Regions from separate parts of the Massilibacterium senegalense genome, predicted to be linked through region 2. Evidence: riboswitches for the same ligand, from Rfam matches in the RefSeq annotation. Region 2 holds a riboswitch; each other region holds the start of a gene.
What was found. A riboswitch is a leader RNA that binds a small molecule or an ion and turns the genes downstream of it on or off. The one in region 2 is predicted to bind thiamine pyrophosphate.
Positions count from the first base shown of each region.

Region 1: another riboswitch for thiamine pyrophosphate. It lies ahead of thiE (thiamine phosphate synthase); the one in region 2 lies ahead of thiC (phosphomethylpyrimidine synthase ThiC).
Region 3: another riboswitch for thiamine pyrophosphate. It lies ahead of BN1372_RS10925 (3-oxoacyl-ACP reductase); the one in region 2 lies ahead of thiC (phosphomethylpyrimidine synthase ThiC).

Region 1 covers NZ_LN831786.1:1,040,686-1,047,078, forward strand. The annotation lists gene BN1372_RS08620 (MBL fold metallo-hydrolase) at 173-802, opposite strand; gene BN1372_RS14665 (DUF2759 family protein) at 1,206-1,364, shown strand; gene thiD (bifunctional hydroxymethylpyrimidine kinase/phosphomethylpyrimidine kinase) at 1,414-2,211, opposite strand; gene thiO (glycine oxidase ThiO) at 2,225-3,340, opposite strand; gene BN1372_RS08635 (thiazole synthase) at 3,355-4,128, opposite strand; gene thiE (thiamine phosphate synthase) at 4,141-4,770, opposite strand; TPP riboswitch at 4,839-4,938, opposite strand; gene BN1372_RS08645 (M14 family metallopeptidase) at 4,980-6,116, opposite strand; gene BN1372_RS08650 (LTA synthase family protein) at 6,215-6,393, opposite strand, start outside.
Region 2 covers NZ_LN831786.1:248,898-255,290, reverse strand. The annotation lists gene BN1372_RS04660 (site-2 protease family protein) at 1-430, shown strand, start outside; gene BN1372_RS04655 (alpha/beta hydrolase) at 438-1,373, opposite strand; gene thiC (phosphomethylpyrimidine synthase ThiC) at 1,513-3,273, opposite strand; TPP riboswitch at 3,400-3,515, opposite strand; gene BN1372_RS04645 (ATP-binding cassette domain-containing protein) at 3,598-4,299, opposite strand; gene BN1372_RS04640 (GntR family transcriptional regulator) at 4,301-4,669, opposite strand; gene BN1372_RS04635 (hypothetical protein) at 4,669-5,394, opposite strand; gene BN1372_RS14925 (hypothetical protein) at 5,598-5,897, opposite strand; gene BN1372_RS14920 (hypothetical protein) at 5,879-6,100, opposite strand.
Region 3 covers NZ_LN831786.1:1,523,071-1,529,463, reverse strand. The annotation lists gene BN1372_RS10950 (ThiF family adenylyltransferase) at 1-28, opposite strand, end outside; gene thiS (sulfur carrier protein ThiS) at 37-240, opposite strand; gene BN1372_RS10940 (response regulator transcription factor) at 504-1,211, shown strand; gene BN1372_RS10935 (HAMP domain-containing sensor histidine kinase) at 1,208-2,692, shown strand; gene BN1372_RS10930 (LolA family protein) at 2,741-3,760, shown strand; TPP riboswitch at 3,789-3,884, shown strand; gene BN1372_RS10925 (3-oxoacyl-ACP reductase) at 3,955-4,719, shown strand; gene BN1372_RS10920 (sulfite exporter TauE/SafE family protein) at 5,005-5,781, shown strand; gene BN1372_RS10915 (glutaredoxin family protein) at 5,788-6,018, shown strand; gene BN1372_RS10910 (MBL fold metallo-hydrolase) at 6,085-6,393, shown strand, end outside.

The DNA.
Region 1 (6,393 bases), 790 kb from region 2:
TTCCTAAATACAGGATGTTAGAAAAGAAGACAATACCTCTAATCTATTTATAGATTAGAAAATCCATTTAGTATACCCATTTACCATAATAACAGTTTAACAACAAAATAATCAATTATATATAACGGACAAATTTATTTTTTGAACATTTTGTGAACAAAATCCGAAACTTCTATGACAAAAATGGATTTTTTTGTTTTTCATATCCAATTGTTGTATTTGGTCCATGTCCCGGAGCAACAATTGTTTCATTAGGTAACGCGAATAATTTTTCTCGAATACTTTTTAATAAAGTTGGCTGATCGCCAAAAGGCAAATCAGTCCGACCGATACTTTGGAAAAAAAGTGCATCTCCACTTGCCACAAATTGCGTATCTTTAAAATAAAATGAAATGCTTCCTGGGGAATGACCTGGGGTTTCCAAAATATCAAACGTGAAAGATCCAATTTTAGCAGTCTGCTCTTTTTCGAACACATAATCTGCCTCTTTTACCGTTACTTCTGGTAATCCAAAAACAAGTGAACCATTTAAAGAAGCATCCCTTAACCAAAGTTCTTCCTTTTTATGAACATACAACGGAATTTGATAATACTCACGCACTTCATCTACTGCACCAATATGATCAAAGTGAGTATGCGTTAATAAAATAGCAATTGGTTTTGCGTTACATTCCTCGATTTTTTCTATCACACGATTTGCTTCACTTCCTGGATCAATAATAAGCATTTCATTCGTTTTTTCCTGATGTAAAAGATAAGCATTTGTTTGTAATGGGCCTAAAGGCAATTGAATAATATTCATCATTTCCTCCTACACTTTCATTATATTATTAGCTTTATTTTACAATAACCAACTAAAAATACAAACTTCAAAAAGCGACGATGAGCACGGGCAACGACGAAGGTATCAGACAAAAAATAGGAGAAGCGCTTTTAGCTCCTGTAGGGCTTTGACGTTTGCCCATCAGAGATGGATTATCAAAAAGGCGGAGATAGGATCAATTAGAAGCATTGAGAACGAAGAGTAAAATTTTCAAACGAAAATGAAAATCCATTGATAGACAATCTCGACAAACGAACAAAAAATGAGTACAATAAGAAGTAGTCCTTATTTTTTATACTACATTTGCTATGTGATAGTATATGTCTGTTTTTAAGAGCAGATTGAATGTTTTTTAGTAAAGGGGGATTGGCATATGGGTCAAATGGGCCTTGTCGTCATTTTTGCATTAGTAACAATTTTAGCTTTAATGGCAATTGTTCGTGAAGGAAAAAAGCGCAACGGATTAGCTGTCTTTTTCTCTGTTTTAACAGTCGGAGTTTTCGGATGGTTTACAGTTGCAACATTTTTAAGTCTTATTTAACAAAAAAACTATCAATGGATATCCATTGATAGTTTTTTTTATGAAAACGTTATTTTTGATGACGATATGCTGCGTGATTCGTTGGACCAATACCATGTCCAATCTGTAAGCTTTCTGAAATAGCTGCCGTAATAAACGCTTTTCCTGTTTGGACAGCAGATTGAATATCATGTCCTTTTGCTAACTCTGCACAAATAGCAGCTGAATACGTACATCCTGTTCCGTGTGTATGTTTTGTTGCAATACGTTTGGCTGGTAAAACAACAAAATCTACGCCATCATAAAGCACATCAAACGATTCATCACTAGATAAATGGCCGCCTTTCATTAAAACACTTTTAGGACCTAAATCAAAAATGCGTTTTGCTGCTTCTTTCATATCTTCCATCGTTTCAATAGAAGATATATGTAAAATTTCACACGCCTCTGGCAAATTTGGTGTAACGACTGTAGCTAATGGTAATAATTTTTCTTTTAACGCATTCATCGCACTTTGTTTTAATAACGGTGCTCCGCCTTTCGCAATCATTACCGGATCTAACACATAATTTTTTAAGTCATATTGCTTCATTTTCTCACTAACAAGTTCGATAATTTCTTCTGAAAAAAGCATCCCTGTTTTCACCGCATCACAACCGATATCGCTTAAAACAGCATCCATTTGTTTTTCAATCGCTTCTAACGACATAGGGTACACTCCGTGAACACCAAGTGTATTCTGAACAGTAATTGCCGTAATCACACTCATTCCAAATGTATCTCGTTCTTGAAATGTTTTAATATCTGCTTGTATTCCTGCGCCGCCCCCAGAATCACTTCCCGCAATCGTCAATGCCTTTTTAATCATGTTTCATTCCTCCTTATGAAAATCTTTCAGGTTTAAAATATGTAAATGGGACGTGAGATGTTTTTCCTTCTAGTTCATCAGCAATCATCCATGCTGTAATAGGGCTAAGTAAAATCCCATTGCGGTAATGACCAACAGCTAGATGAACGCGCGGAAAACCATCCAATCTACCTAAAAGTGGAAATCCATCTTGTGTAGCAGGACGTAATCCTGCCCAACGATGAAATGGTTCCATGTTTTGCAAGTTCGGAAACATTTTTTCACTCCAACGAATTAAACGTCCTACCCCTTTTTCCGTTATTTCCGTACTAAAACCAGCTACGTCTTCACTTGCGCCACAAACGAGCGTACCGTTCGCTTTCGGTGTTAAGTAACTTTGACTTGAAAAAATGAGATGGTTCACTTGATGTTCACCTTGGAAATCATACGCACAAATTTGCCCCCGAATTGGAAAAACTGGAATGCGAATTTGAAATACCTCTTCCCATTCTGAAGACCATGCTCCAGTGGCCATGATTAATTCATCACTTTTCCACGTATTCGTACCATTGGAAACGATTATTTCGTTCTCTAATTCTTGAATTGTCAAATCACCACATTGTTCCACAATTTGAACACCGAGCATCCGATTCGCTTTTTCTAGTGCTTTTACATAATCAGGAGCATACACGTGCGCTTCGGTTGGATAATGTAAGGCACCTAAAATTTCTTTTGATACATTCGGTTCTATTTGTTCTAATGCTTCTTTGCTAACGAATGTTGCTTGAGCGCCAAATTTATTTTGCCACTCCGCGCGTTGTTCTAAAGCTAATTCATCAGCTTCATGAAAATAAACATAATAACTACCACATTCTGTATATTCAAATTCTTGTTTAGAAATTTCTTTTACATCTGTCACCCATTGCTTATAATGTTGTAAACTTTTTAAACAAAGTAAAAAAAAATCATCTGGATCTTCTGCAATTTCTGAAAAAGGAGCAAGCATCCCAGCTGCTGCACCCGATGCTTGACCACCACATTCTACTTTTTCTAAAATCGTTACATGATGACCCCTTCTTTGTAATTCAAATGAAATCGCAAGGCCAATGACCCCACCACCAATGACAATGATTTCCTTTGACATTTCCATAATCACTCTTTTCCTTATAATGTATCTGTTAACGGGCTACTAGCAGTTGCATATTTCTTTTTCGGAATTCTTCCAGCTAAGTACGACGAACGTCCAGCTTCAATCGCGTATTTCATTGCTAATGCCATTTGTACGGGATCTTTTGCCTTTGCTACTGCTGTATTTAATAAAACAGCATCTGCTCCTAGTTCCATTGCATGGCACACATCTTTTGCTGAACCGATACCTGCATCAATAATGATGGGGACATTGGCTTCTTCGATAATTAACGATAAGTTATAAGGATTTAATAAACCAAGTCCTGTTCCAATTGGTGCCGCTCCTGGCATCACCGCTGCTGCTCCTGCTTCTTCTAAGCGTTTACAAAGAACAGGATCATCACTTGTGTAAGCAAAAACATGAAATCCTTCTTTTGCTAATTGTTCCGTTGCTTTTAATGTTTCAATCGGGTCTGGGAGCAATGTTTTTTCATGCACACTAATTTCCACTTTTACCCAATCGCTTAGTCCACTCGCTTTCGCTAATCTAGCAATACGAATCGCTTCATCAGCAGTTTTTGCTCCAGAAGTATTCGGCAAGTAAACAAATTCTTTTTCAAAGTGTTGTAAAATGGCATCTTCATCGGGATGTTCTAAATTGACACGTCGAATAGCAAAGGTTAACACGTCTGCTTCCGCTGCACGAATCGCTTCATTTTGAATAAAAGGGTTCGGATAACGACCTGTCCCTAGAAAAAAACGAGATTGTAATGTTTTACCACCAACGACAAGATCATCTTTCTTTTTCACTGTTCACATCTCCTATTTTTCATATGCGTCTATTTTTTGGATAAATTGTTCACATGTTTTCGTTACATTTTTACTTTCGACAATTTCACTAATCGCACAAATTCTTGTTGCTCCTGCACGTAACACTTGGTCTACGTTATGAAGTTTAATGCCTCCAATGGCAACAAACGGAATCGTAATTTCTTTCACTACTTCTTCAATATATTTTGTTGTTACCGGATCTACTACATCAACTTTACTTTTAGTAGGAAAAATTGGACCTACTCCAATATAATCCGCTCCGTTTTGTTGTGCTTCGCGAGCTTCTTCGATGCGATGCGTTGAGATTCCAATAATTTTATTAGGTCCTAAAATTTTTCTTGCTACTTGAAGTGGTAAATCCTCTTGTCCTAAATGAACCCCGTCTGCATCAACTGCTAATGCAACATCGACATAATCGTTAATCACAAAAGGTACCTCGTATTTTTCGGTTAATGCGCGTAACTGCAATGCTTTTTCATACACCTCTTTTTTGGAGCTATTTTTATCACGTAATTGAATAAAATCTGCTCCCCCACGAATTGCTTCTTCCATTACTTCTACCAATGGACGATTCGGGTGAAATTGTTCACCAGTAATCGCATAAAGTTTAAATTCCTTCATCCGATGAGCCTCCTATCTCAAATAAAAAAGCCGTTAAAAAACAAACGTAGGTTTTTTAACGGCTAATATATGCTATCAGTCGACTTCCCTACGCTGGTGTTAACCAGTTCAGGTTCATAGAGTTGAAGTTTCCCTCTCTCAGCCATATTGGCACCCCTAGTCTACTTTCTGTTATATTACATTCATTATGACAAAAAAAAACGAATCTTTCAACTAAACAGACCAAGACTCGCTAAAAATATCTTGAAAGTCTCTGCGGCCATTTTATCAAAATCGTCTAAAGGTAACGGATTTTCCCCACGGCCTACTTCAATCGTAAAACCAGGACGTCTATAGTGATGAATAAACCAATCACGAAACCCCGCATAACTATCGATTGTTTTCACTGCTTTATATCCACTTGCACGTTCTATTTCCGCTGCTATCCTTGTGGACTCTTCAGGTTCATGTCCTAAATATCCATAATAAAATTCTTCTCCTTGCGAATGGAACGCAACTAACCGATCAACTTGTTCTTGTTCCACAAGTTTAGCCATTGCAATCGATTCTGGCTCCGATAGGGGGGAATAACCTGGAAAGTCTCTAGGAGCAGGATGTTTCGGTTTTCTGTATTGTTCTTTTTCCCAACATGACGGATACTGATTATTTAAATCAACCCCACAAATATTAGCTTTCCAATGAGAAAAAGTATCGACTCCATTATTGACATAAGAAACATACGATTGAAAAGGACCGGCAGCTGGCAACCCTTTTATGACTAAATCAACCCCATCAGGATTAACCATTGGAACGATTGAAACTACTATCTCTTCATATAATACACGCATGTTTTTTTCTTTCCATTGTTCGTAATCGATTAACTGAAACACATATTCTTTTACAGCATTCATCAAAAGAGCAGATGTTATCCATTCATTCGCATGGAAGGACGCATTAAAATGTACAGTGCGTTTCCCTCTTCCGATTTTCAGTTCATAGATGGGATTATTTAACCGAGAGTAACCAATCACTTTTTTTTGAACAAACGGAAAAGCAGTACATAAAAATTGAATATGTTTTTCGCAAATTTTTGAATGATATGGTTGCTTTGTTTTCATCATTCTTTTAGAAACGGGCATTAAAATATTCCAATATGTTTCATCTACTTTATTATGTCGACAAAACCAGTCAGGATGTTGGTGATATTTCTCGACCGCTTCCTCTAGCTGTTCTCGTTTTACGATTTTTTTTGGAATATACCCAGGAATAGCCCACTTTTTTTGTTGCTTGTATGCATCTTCTAATAGAAAACTAGGAAGGTTAAAAAAATGCTGATAAGAAGACAACGCTTGCTCAAAAGACACCATCCTTCCCTCCAATCTTTTTCTTAGATAAAACCTGTCATTGCTTTTAATCTATGAAACAAAATAAAAAAAAGTCGTAAAGACAAGCTTTACGACTCTTTTTATTCATTATCATTTTGTTTATTACGATCGTAGAAACGAAGTAAATCACCGTAAATAACTTTATCAGATAATGCAAGTTGTTCATTTGCTTTTTCTATAAATGGTGTACACTTTGCATCTTCAATTTGTAATTTACTCTCTTTATCGTAACAATGATTTTGTGTGTAAACAAGTTCGT
Region 2 (6,393 bases):
TATTGATGATGAAAATCGGACATATTTTACGGAAAGTGGATTGCGGATTTATTTAGGAGTAGAAATTGATCGCGACATCAAAGCGCTCGAAGAACAATTTCAACTAAAAAAGAGATTTTATTGGCCATTTTTCCAAGACAATGAAAAAGTAGCTCAAGAAATACGAAGATATAAAATAGAACGATTACGTCAATTGTTGCATTATATAAAAAGTGACCAAATTGCCTACGAAGATTTTATTGAGTTAAGTCGTCAATTGTCTCATGAAATAACGGAAAACGAAAAACATCAAGAATCGTTACGCACGTACTACGTGACCGATAAAAAAACAAAATGGACATACTTTTTCTTATACATTGCACTTGTCGGTGTCTTATCTTATTTGTCTTACTACGGCATTCAAATTTCAGAAACAGAATTGCAAAAATAACCGTTGCTTACTCGCAACGGTTATTTTTTTCTAGCCAGGCAACGATATCTGCGTATACTTGTTCTTTATTCGATTCTTGTAAAAGTTCATGTCGCGCTCGTTCATATAGCTTTACAGTTACATGATTGATGCCATTTTGTACGTAACTATCTACCGCTTCTTGTACCCCTTTTCCAAAATTACCAACCGGGTCTTCTGCACCACTAACGAACAAAATCGGTAAATCTGGACGAATCTTTTGAATTTCTTTCTTTTTGTACAATTGTTTGATCCCAGTAAATAAATCATAGTAAAATTGCGTCGTACAAATTCCTCCGCACATATCATCGTCCATATATACATCCACTTGTTTATCATCACTCGATAACCAATCAAAATCTGTCCTATTCGGACGAAACTTTTTGTTAAACGAACCAAACGAAAGTTGATTTAGCAAAGGACTTGGCGTTTGTTTCCCTTTTCGTTTTATTTCTTTTTTTGCAATAATCCGACCAACATCTCCTTGCCACTTCGGATTTCCGCCTGTTCCAGAGAGGATAACAGCATCCATCTCTTTGCTATATAGTTCCATTAATCTTCTTACAATAAACGACCCCATACTATGTCCAAAAATGGTGACGGGTACACCGGGATGTATTTCCTTCATTGATTTCATCCGTTCATATCCGTCTTGCACGACACGTTCAAACCCTCCTACTTCTGCAAAAAAACCATATACTCCATTCCGTTTTGCTGTTTGCCCATGTCCTCGTTGGTCATGACCATACACTTCATATCCTTGCTTGGTTAAAAACGTCGCAAATGGTGAATAACGCAAAATATGTTCTGCCATTCCGTGAAAAAGAATAATAATCCCTTTTGGATTTGGCGTATCGCTCGACCAATGAACCGTAAATAATTCATGCTTGTCACTCATTGGAATAAATGCCGTTTGAATGTTCAACCCCCCCTTGGTCTAGTTCTCTTATCTTAACAAGTAGTGTTGCGTTCCCTCGTCTTTTCCCACTTATCGTCTATTTTACACTATTTTTTCACAACAAAGGCGATAGCTGATTGCTATCGCCTTTGTCCATTTTTTATTATTACGAGTAGATGTTTGCTCCTTTTTTAACGAATTCTTCTGACTTTTCTTTCATTCCTTCTTCAATTGCTTCGTCTAAGGTAATTTTATTTTCATCTGCGTATTTGCGAATGTCTTGTGTAATTTTCATGCTACAGAATTTTGGTCCACACATCGAACAAAAATGAGCTGTTTTTGCTCCTTCTGCTGGTAATGTTTCATCGTGGTATTCAATAGCACGTTCCGGATCTAGTGCTAAATTGAATTGGTCGCGCCAACGGAATTCGAAACGTGCTTTTGATAATGCGTCATCGCGTACTTGTGCATTTGGTAATCCTTTTGCAAGGTCTGCTGCATGCGCTGCGATTTTATATGCAATAACCCCTTCGCGTACATCATGTTTATTTGGTAATCCTAAATGTTCTTTCGGTGTTACGTAACAAAGCATAGCAGTGCCGTGCCAAGCAATCATTGCTGCTCCAATAGCAGATGTAATATGGTCATAGCCTGGTGCGATGTCTGTTGTTAATGGACCTAATGTATAGAACGGTGCATCGTGACAAATTTCACGTTCTAAGTCGATATTTTCTTTAATTTTATGCATAGGTACGTGACCTGGACCTTCAATCATCACTTGTACGTCATGTTTCCATGCGATTTCTGTTAATTCTCCTAATGTACGTAATTCTGCAAATTGCGCTTCATCGTTTGCATCCGCAATAGAACCTGGACGTAACCCGTCACCTAGTGAAACAGAAATATCGTACTGTTTTAAAATGTCACAAATATCTTCAAAGTGAGTGTATAAGAAATTTTCTTCGTGATGTGCTAAACACCAAGCAGCCATAATCGAACCACCGCGTGATACAATTCCTGTTGTACGTGCCGTTGTCATCGGAATATAACGCATTAACACACCAGCATGAATGGTAAAGTAGTCCACACCCTGCTCTGCCTGTTCAATTAACGTATCACGGTACACTTCCCACGAAAGGTCTTCTGCTACCCCGTTTACTTTTTCTAATGCTTGATAAATCGGTACTGTCCCTACAGGAACTGGAGAGTTACGAATAATCCATTCACGTGTTGTATGAATATTTTTACCTGTTGATAAATCCATAATCGTATCAGAGCCCCAACGTACTGCCCATGTCATTTTTTCTACTTCTTCAAAAATAGATGACGTTACAGCTGAGTTTCCAATGTTTGCATTAATTTTCGTATGGAAATTACGCCCGATAATCATCGGTTCTATTTCAGGGTGGTTAATATTTGCTGGAATAATCGCACGTCCTGCCGCAACTTCTGAACGAACAAATTCAGGATCCATCCCTTCACGAATGGCGATATACTCTATTTCAGGTGTAATCATTCCTTTTTTTGCATAATGCATTTGGGTTACATTTTTTCCTGCTTTCGCACGAAGTGGATGTTCGTTTGAATATTTGAATTCTTCTGTGTTTTTTAAATGTTCTTCTGTCGTAAATCCGTTATCAACCGGAAGTACTTTACGACCTTCATAACGTTCTACATCCCCGCGTTCTTCAATCCAAGAAGCACGTAATTTTGTCAACCCTTCATAAATATTAATCTCGCAACTTTCATCGGTATACGCACCGCTCGTATCATAGACACGAATTGGCTCATTTGGTGTCTCACCTTGGTCATTGACCGTTGGTGAAAGTGCAATTTCACGAAATGGAACTTGAATGTCTTCACGCGAACCTTTTACATATACTTTTTTACTGCTTGGAAACGGTTGAATGATTTGTTCTTTTTCCATGTTTATGTAGCCTCCTATATTTAATGTGACTACTACCGAGACCGCGGATACCAGGCGAATACATAAAAAAAACGACCCTCATTTTATGAGACCCGCTTATAGACGCCAATGTAAAATAGACGATTGTCTATTGTTACACTACTTTCCTACGCTGGTATGATCCAGATCAGGTCCAAAGGGTTTAGAAACGTCAAACATGTTTCAATCTCAGTCTATACTCATAGACACCCCTAGTAGTACACGATATTAACTTCGCCACCATCATAACATTCATAACAGTCATTTGCAACCATATTTTTGAAATCAATCTTTTGACCTATTTTTCTACAATTCTTTTTTTAATGGAGCGAGTTCTTGACGAAGCCATGTACCGCACGTATATCCGTCATTTTGCAGCTTTTCTACGCGAACGTTTTTTTCTATTTTTCCATCTCGTAACAATACTAAACAATCAAACAATGGTTCAAGCTCGAGTACGTCATGGGTAGCGATAATAATGGTTTGTTTCTCAGGTTCGAATATCGCAATGATACTATTGATCCACGCTTGACGAATATGTTGGTCTAAACCAGAAAGGGGCTCATCTAATAATAAATACGGAACATCGCACGCTAATGCTAAAGCAAGATTAATCACCTTTTGTTCCCCTTTCGAACATTGCCCCATCCTTTGTCCTTTAACGATTGGTATCCATTTCTTCAGTTCCATCCACTTTGCATCGTTAAAGCTCGGATGTTGCAAACGATAATAGTCGATCCATTTTTCTACTGACATAAATGGATAAAAAGACGATTCTTTCGAAACGTACCGAACTGATGCACCACTCGTTCTGTCTATCGCTTTTCCATTAATCGACAACGTCCCTTGATTTGGCTTCTTTAAACCAGCCATTAGTTGGAGCAAAGTCGTTTTTCCTACTCCATTTTTGCCAACAAGCCCAATGATTTCTCCCATCGGAACGGTCCACGAACAGTTTTCTAGTACTCGCTTTTTGCTATACCATTTTGATACATTCTCCACCTTCATCTTACTTTCCACCTTCTTTCATCGCTTGTTTTACCCGCTCAATTAGTTCCTCTCCGGTTACACCTAACTCGTTCATCTGAGCAATAAATAAGTTCAGTTCTGTCGTAATCATCTCGTTTTTCATTTTGATAATCTCACTTTCTTCTTCCGTTACAAACGTTCCTTGCCCGCGTTTCGTAAACGCAAGATGATGCTCTTCTAATTCCCGATACGCACGTTGAATCGTATTTGGATTCACTCCACAAGTGAGTGCCATTTCCCTGACAGACGGCAGTTTTTCACCATGCCGATACGTTCCTTGAATCATTTGTTTGCAAATCCATTCATAAATTTGCAAATAAATCGCCTTTTGTGTATCAAACTCTTTCATCATGACACCTCTATTTTTTTATCTAACAAAAAACATGCTATTTTCACAAACATAATTAATAAAAGACCAATTAGTAAAAGTGCGTCACCGCTAACATCAGCCAAAAATAATTGAAACGATTCATCCTCTGGACCAACCGTAAAAGACGCACCATATGGAATTTGCAGCACCCTTTCCCAAAAGAAAGGAAACGTCAATAACTTTGCAATCAACACAAGACTACCGAAAAACAAGAAAAGCGTTAACACTTCCACCCAAACATTCGCCCGACTTTTTCCGTAGTAATATACGAGCGTACATAACAGTACAACAATCGATACGACTACACTTAAAAAAATGGTTCCAACGATAAACGAAACTAACGGAAAATCAGTCATTAGATACGGTGAAAATAAAAAAATGGTACTTACAAATAACAACAGCCAAATGAGAAAACTAGCCATCCACTTACTTGATAAAAGAAAAAAAGCAGATTGTTCTTGTTGCAACCAAACATCATCATATTTCCATTCCCATTGAATCGCACTCACTAGAAAGGAAGACAATGCAACAAATAAAACTCCCGTTGTAAAAAACAATTGTAACGTCATCCAAATATCTTTTGAGATTGTTTGTAATAAGCCAAATCCAATACCAAACATACTAACAATAATGATTGCCATAATGATTGCCTCTTTTCGTAATAAATACGCATCTTTTTTAACTGATTGAAACCAAGCAGCCATACTTCTCACTCCCTTGTATTAGTGTATTAACCAAATAGTACACTAATACAAATAAACAGGCAAGAGCATTTTCAACAAAATAAAAAAACTCCATTTTTAGAGAGTTTTCTCCAGAAAGTGCTTTGCAATGAGTAATCCGCTTGTTGTCACCATTGGCGAACCACCTCCCAGATTGGTGGAAACGCCGACAAAATAAACAATTTTTAAATCGTTGCTTTTATTTCTTGGATAAAAAAACTTGTTTTCCGCGTATTACTAGAAGGACCGTACAGGGCTCCTGCATAAGCATAGTAATCTTGTTCAATCTGAACTGGTCCCACTACTTTGTCTTTTACAATAAACGGACGAATATTAAAACCGTCATCTGCTACTTTTGCATAAATAAGTTCTTTATACCTCTCATATTGTTCGGTTTGTGTACAGGTAATACTCGGAGCATTCACTAAAATGAATAAATCATCCACGAATGCTTTTGTTTCATCGGTCACTGCTGAGTTGTACACATGATTGTTGGCTTCTTACGAAATGTTTTCGTTTGAAATAAGTCAATAAATTCTTGCACGTAATCATCAGAAAAAAACACATTATGATGCTGCCAGCAAGGTAACCGTTTGGATAACCCAACCATACTAACAAAAGCAGAAATCAATGGTCCATATGTGTTCACAGCATCTGAAAAAATGGAACGATGTTGTTCGTTTACCATTTTCGGAAAGGCACCCAACACATCACCATTCACAAAAACCGCGTCACACTGAATTTCTTGTCCAGATGCGATTTTCCTGCTTCTACTCATCGTTCTCGAACGATGAACTCCGTCACTCCGGCTTCTGCCATTAACGTTACATCCATTTTTCACGCTAATTGTTCAAATTCTTTGACAATCGATACGTTGCCACCTTTCGTATAATACACACCATCATTTAGTTCTAAGTGGGCAATCATCGAAAACGTGGCTGGCATCTGATATAGAGAAGAACCAACGTATGTCTCATAACG
Region 3 (6,393 bases), 1.3 Mb from region 2:
GTATTTGTCTCGAATACCGTTCTTCTATCATACGGTTCACCCACCTCCGACAAAGTGGACGATTTCAATAGCGTCACGATCAGATAAAGTCGTAAGTGGGTATGCTTCTTTTTGAATGATGGATTGATTATGTTCAATGATGACATGTTTATGTTCTAAATCAAAATGACGAACGACATCTTGAATCGTCTTTGCTTCCTCGGGTAATGTTTTTAATTGTCCGTTAATATATACTTCCATCATCATCCCTCCTTTAAATTATTCTGTAAAAGCGTAGGAATAGTTGTTTAAACTTTCCTCCGCCGGTATGATTCGAATCAGGTTCAAAAGGTTCAGAAACACCTGTTTCAGCCAGTTGGCACCTCTAATTTTACCGTTAGTATATCATGAATCGACATAAAAGCGAAAAGAACTGCTACGCCATTTTTCTGTTAAAAAAGGATTAAATTTTTCGTTTCTGCTTGTTTCCTTTTATAATAAGAGCTAGACGAGGAGGATGTTACATGTCTGAATTGAAAATTTTATTAGTAGAAGATGATCAAGAAATTGCTCGAATTATACGAGACCATTTATCGCGCCAAGGTTACATTGTTACATGGGCGTCAACCGGGCTTGAAGGATGGGAGGATTTTCAATACGAGCAATATCATTTAATAATTGTGGATTTAATGTTGCCGAAAATGGATGGGTTTACACTTTGTAAAAACATACGTCTTGCAAGCGATGTACCCATTATTATTGCGAGCGCACGGCAAGAAGATGAAGCAAAGGTAAAAGGATTAAACATAGGGGCGGATGATTATTTAACGAAGCCATTTAGTTTAGTAGAGTTAGCAGCTCGAATCAAATCGCAAATTAGACGGTATGAACGATATACAAATAAAAAAGTAACCGATTCGATTGTTCGTTTTCAACACGGTTTAGCAATCGATGCAAAGACAAAGCAAGTATGGATGGGGGAAGAAGAAATTTTACTTACCCAAAAAGAAAAAGCATTGTTATTTTTATTAGCAAAAAATCCCCAACAAGTGTTTTCAAAGCAAGAATTGTATGAGCATGTATGGCAACAAACAGACGAAATGGGAAATAATACGGTTACCGTTCATGTTAAAAGCTTGCGAACAAAACTAAAAGAAAATAGTAAAAAACCTAAGTTTATTCAAACTATTTGGGGGACAGGGTATCGGTTTATCGGGGAGAGACTTTCGTGAAAATTAAAACATGGCTTATTTTTTCCTATTTATTTGTTATTTTCTTACCGATTGTAGCAGGATATGGTCTTTTTTATATGATTAATCATTATGATGAAAAACAAGGTTTTTTAGATCTTTTAACACTCAGTAATAAAATCAGCAAAATCGATCCCATGTTACAAAATCCGGAATTATACAAATTAAACCCTGCTACAAGCTATAAAGAAATAGATAAATTAGCTGATGAAAAGATGAAAATTACGTTATATCGTGCAGATGGAGTACAGGTTTACTCCTCGACAAAAAATCAATGGTTAACGACAGGAATTACTCGTTTAAACTATGAAGAGTTATACCGTGATTTGTATAAAGACACGATTAGTTATTATTCTTATTCGGTTAAAAAACCAGTTTTAAAACAAGACCAAATTGTCGGGATTTATGAAGTGACAGTAGCGAGAGAACAATGGTTGAAAGGCGTACAAAATCGAACTGTTTTTGTTGTTTCTATTTTTGTTTTATTTATCTTGATTATGTTCAGCACTGTTTTATATTTTTTACATCGTCGATTAAATCGTCCGTTAAATGGATTAATGAAACAAATGACGGCATTTGCAAATAAACAACCAATTCCAAATGTTCAATACAACCGAAAAGATGAAATTGGCGAATTGTTTCAACATTTTACAAAAATGCGGGAACAAATTGACCAAGCAGGTAAACTAGTAGAAAAAGAACAACGAGAAAAAGAATATATGACTGCTTCTCTTTCGCATGATTTAAAGACACCACTTACTTCTATTCGAGCTTATAATGAATCATTATTTTTTGATTATCATTTACTTTCTTCTAAAGAACGCGGGGAGTATGCGAAGATTATTTTTGAAAAAATTGATTACATGAAACAAATGATTGATGATTTAACGACTTATACGTTGCTTCAATCTTCGCAATATAAAGTAGAGTTAGTACAAGTAGACGGTGAAGAGTTTTTTGAGATGTTAGCAGATGGGTATGAAGAGTGTGTAGAACGAAAACAGGGTACGTTTTGTTACACGATAGATGTGTGTGGAGAATATAAGGTGAATGCGAAACAAATGATTCGTCTGATCGATAATTTAATGGGGAATGCGATGCAACATTTAAAAGAAAATGGGCAGATTGGACTTTGTTTCGTTTCGGATAAACGTCCATTACCAGATTGGGTATTTCCTTCTTTTTATGATGAATTGAATGAATGGCGCCGAGGAGGCGTATTAATTTTAGTTCAAAATGAAGGGGAAGGAGTACCGAAAGAAAAAATAGACATGATGTTTAAGCCATTCGTACAGTTAGATGAAGCGCGGACGAAACAACATGCACGTAGTTCTGGATTAGGATTAAGCATTGCGAAAATGATTGTCGACAAACATCACGGAAAAATTAAAATGTTTTCTAATAATGAAGAAGGAACAATTGTTGCTTGTTGGATAGAAAATCAAGTGGAGTGTGACGACTAATTGAAAAAAATACTAATATTTATAAGCTTATGGGTGATCTTTTTACTTATGTCTTGTTCGAACTCCAAGGTGACAACAGCAGACTTGTTTCAAAAAGGATTAGATGAAAAAAAAGAGCATCATTCTTATTATATGGAAGTAGAGATGGTCACCAAAGAACCGAAGAAAAAAGAAGAATATACTATCAAGTCGTGGTATGAAAAAGATACGCATAAAAATCGAATGGAAGTATACCAAAAAGGAAAGAAAGATTCGATTTATATTTTTGACGGAGAAACAACGTACTATTATGATGTAAAAAATAAAGAAGTGTTAACGATTGATGGTGTCGATTACATGCAAGAGTCCGATGTTTTTTTTGCTCAGCGTGCCATGGATACGTTAATTACGTTGCAAAAAACACATGAAATTAACATATTAGGGGAAGAAAAAGTAGCGAAAAGACAAACATATAAAATAAAGGCGGAACCAAAAAAAGAAGGAACGTTGTATCAAGAACAACAATTATGGATTGATCAAAAAACATGGTTGCCTTTAAAACTGGAAGCTTCAATGGGAGATATAAATGTCAAATATGAAGTAAAAATGATTAATTATTCCCCAATGCTTAATGAAAAGTTATTCGTCTTAAAAGTCCCAAAAGATGTCGTGTTCAAAAAAATGGAAGACACGATGTCTTATCAAGATGTAACGTTAGCCGAAGCAAAGAAAGCAATTGGTTATCCCTTTTTATATTTACCGAATGAATCTTCCATATCAATGGAAAAAATAGAAAAGTTTGAAATGACACTTGATGGTGAAGAAATAACAGAAATTAGTATTTACTATTTTAAAAATAATGCCCCTTATTTTACGATGACTTTTTTTGAAAAGACAGAAGCATTAGAAGAGTCCCTTGGATTAAAAGAGGTGACTGTTAGAGGGAAAAAAGGGGAAATGATGGATGATCAAATTCGTAATTTATCGTGGGTAGAAGAAGAACTAGTGTATTCGATTGATTTTGAAGATGAGTCATTAACATTAGAGGATATGCTAACATTAAGTGAACGTTTTGTTTTTTATGAGTAAGAAGTGCTATACTAAAAGAAAAACATCATGCAATCACTAGGGGAGCTTGTAGCTGAGAGGATATGTCCGACCCTTGGAACCTGATCTAGGTCATACTAGCGTAGGGAAGTGGTAAAGTAAATCATCTTGATTAGATTATTAGACCACTTTCATTTGTTGAAAGTGGTCTTTTTTGATGTGGGAGGAGCAAAAAAATGAAACTAACAGAACAAGTAGTATTAGTGACAGGCGGAGCACGCGGGTTAGGGAAAGAAATTACGAAAGCATTTGCGGAAGAAGGGGCTAAAGTCGTTATCAACTATTTCAGCAGTCAAGAAGCAGCGGAACAACTAGCATCTGAAATTGGTAGCGAAAAGGCTGTTGCTATTCAAGCGGATGTTCGTCATCCACAGGACGTACAAACAATGTTTGAAAAAGCTGCAAACTATTTTAACCAACCAGTATCTACGGTAGTAAATAATGCGTTAGTGAATTTTAAATTTGATCCAATTAATCAAAAAAATGCCGAAGAAATTGAATGGGAACAATATTTAGGGCAATTTGAAGGTAGCGTAAAAGCTGCATTAAATACAACGAAGGCTGCATTAGCAGGAATGAAGGAACAAAAATTTGGTCGGATTATTAACATTGGGACAAATTTATTCCAAAATCCAGTCGTTCCATATCATGAGTATACAACAGGAAAAGCAGCATTACTTGGGTTTACAAGAAACATGGCTCGTGATTTAGGTCCACATAATATTACGATGAACATGGTATCAGGTGGATTATTAAAAACGACAGATGCAAGCCGTGCCACAACGGATGAAGTGTTTGAATTGATTCGTCAAAGTACACCGATGCAACAAGTAACGACACCGGAAGACTTAGCGCAAGCGGTTCTGTTTTTTGCTTCCCCATGGGCTCGTGCGGTTACTGGTCAGAACTTAGTAGTCGATCGCGGATTAGTAATGGATTAATGGTAAAAGTTGAAGTCAACTTCTTGTTGCTTCAACTTTTTTTAGTAAAAATATACCCCGTCATCTATTCAGACTGTATATGAAATGAGGGGAGCGGAAACGATAAACGTACACTCCTTATGTGTATAACGATGATAAATTAGAGTCTAATCGTGAAAATGAAAAATAAAATTTAATGGTTGACAATTTTACATGAGTAGAATAATATACATGTAGGGGTATTGATTACGCCGTTTTTTTATCAAAATAAATATACCCAATAAGGTATGAAGAAGGGGTGAAAACATGGATATAGGCTTTATTGTACTAATCTTTATGATTGGATTTGTTGGATCGTTCATTTCAGGAATGGTCGGTATTGGAGGATCCATTATTAAATATCCGATGTTGTTGTATATTCCACCACTTTTAGGATTTACAGCATTTACTGCCCATGAAGTATCAGGTATTAGTGCCATCCAAGTATTTTTCGCAACAATTGGTGGTGTATGGGCATATCGTAAAGGTGGATATTTAAATAAAAAATTAATTATTTATATGGGTACCGCAATTTTATTAGGTAGTTTTATCGGTGGATACGGTTCTCGTCTTTTAGAAGAAAATATGATTAATGTCGTGTACGGTATTTTAGCAACAATTGCAGCTGTGATGATGTTTATACCGAAAAAACAAATCGATGACATTCCATTTGATCAAGTAACATTTAACAAATGGTTAGCAGCAATCCTTGCGTTTATTGTAGGGCTTGGAGCTGGAATTGTTGGAGCAGCTGGTGCCTTTTTATTAGTGCCAATTATGTTAGTTGTATTGAAAATTCCGACACGAATGACGATAGCTTCTTCGCTTGCGATTACGTTTATTTCTTCTATTGGTTCTACAATAGGAAAAATCGCAACAGGACAAATTGTGTGGCTACCAGCAGTTATTATGATTGTAGCAAGCTTAATCGCTGCGCCAATTGGAGCTAACGTTGGTAAAAAAGTAAATACAAAAGTTTTACAATGGATTTTAGCAACTTTAATTGTTGCTACGGCTATTAAAATTTGGATTGACTTATTATAAGGGGGAATAAAAATGGTAAAAGTATATACAACATCTACATGTCCATATTGCACCATGTTAAAAAATTTCTTAAATGATCAAGAAATCGCATATGAAGAAATTAACTTACAACAACGTCCTGATATGGTCGACTATGTAATGAAATCAACAGGAAACTTAGGTGTACCACAAACAGAAATTAATGGCCAATGGGTGATTGGATTTGATCCAAATCAAATTATGGCACTTGTAAAATAAAGATTATTTCATCCCAAGGGAAACGGGGATTATGATAAAAAAGAGAAAAAGAAAGGTGATGACCAAATGGCAGCAGAAATTATTTCAGCGAAAGATTTAAACCATTGGATTTTAGATAAAAAGGAATTTTTCATTTTTGACGTACGTAATGAATCAGATTTTAACGATTGGAAAGTGGAAGGTGCGAATATTGATTATTTAAACATTCCATACTTTGATTTACTAGATGGCGTAGAGGAAGTTTTAGATAAATTACCAAAAGATAAAGATATCGTGGTTGTGTGTGCGAAAGAAGGATCTTCTCAAATGGTAGCGGAAATGTTAGATGAAGCAGGTGTATCTACACGCTATTTAGAAGGTGGTATGAAAGGTTGG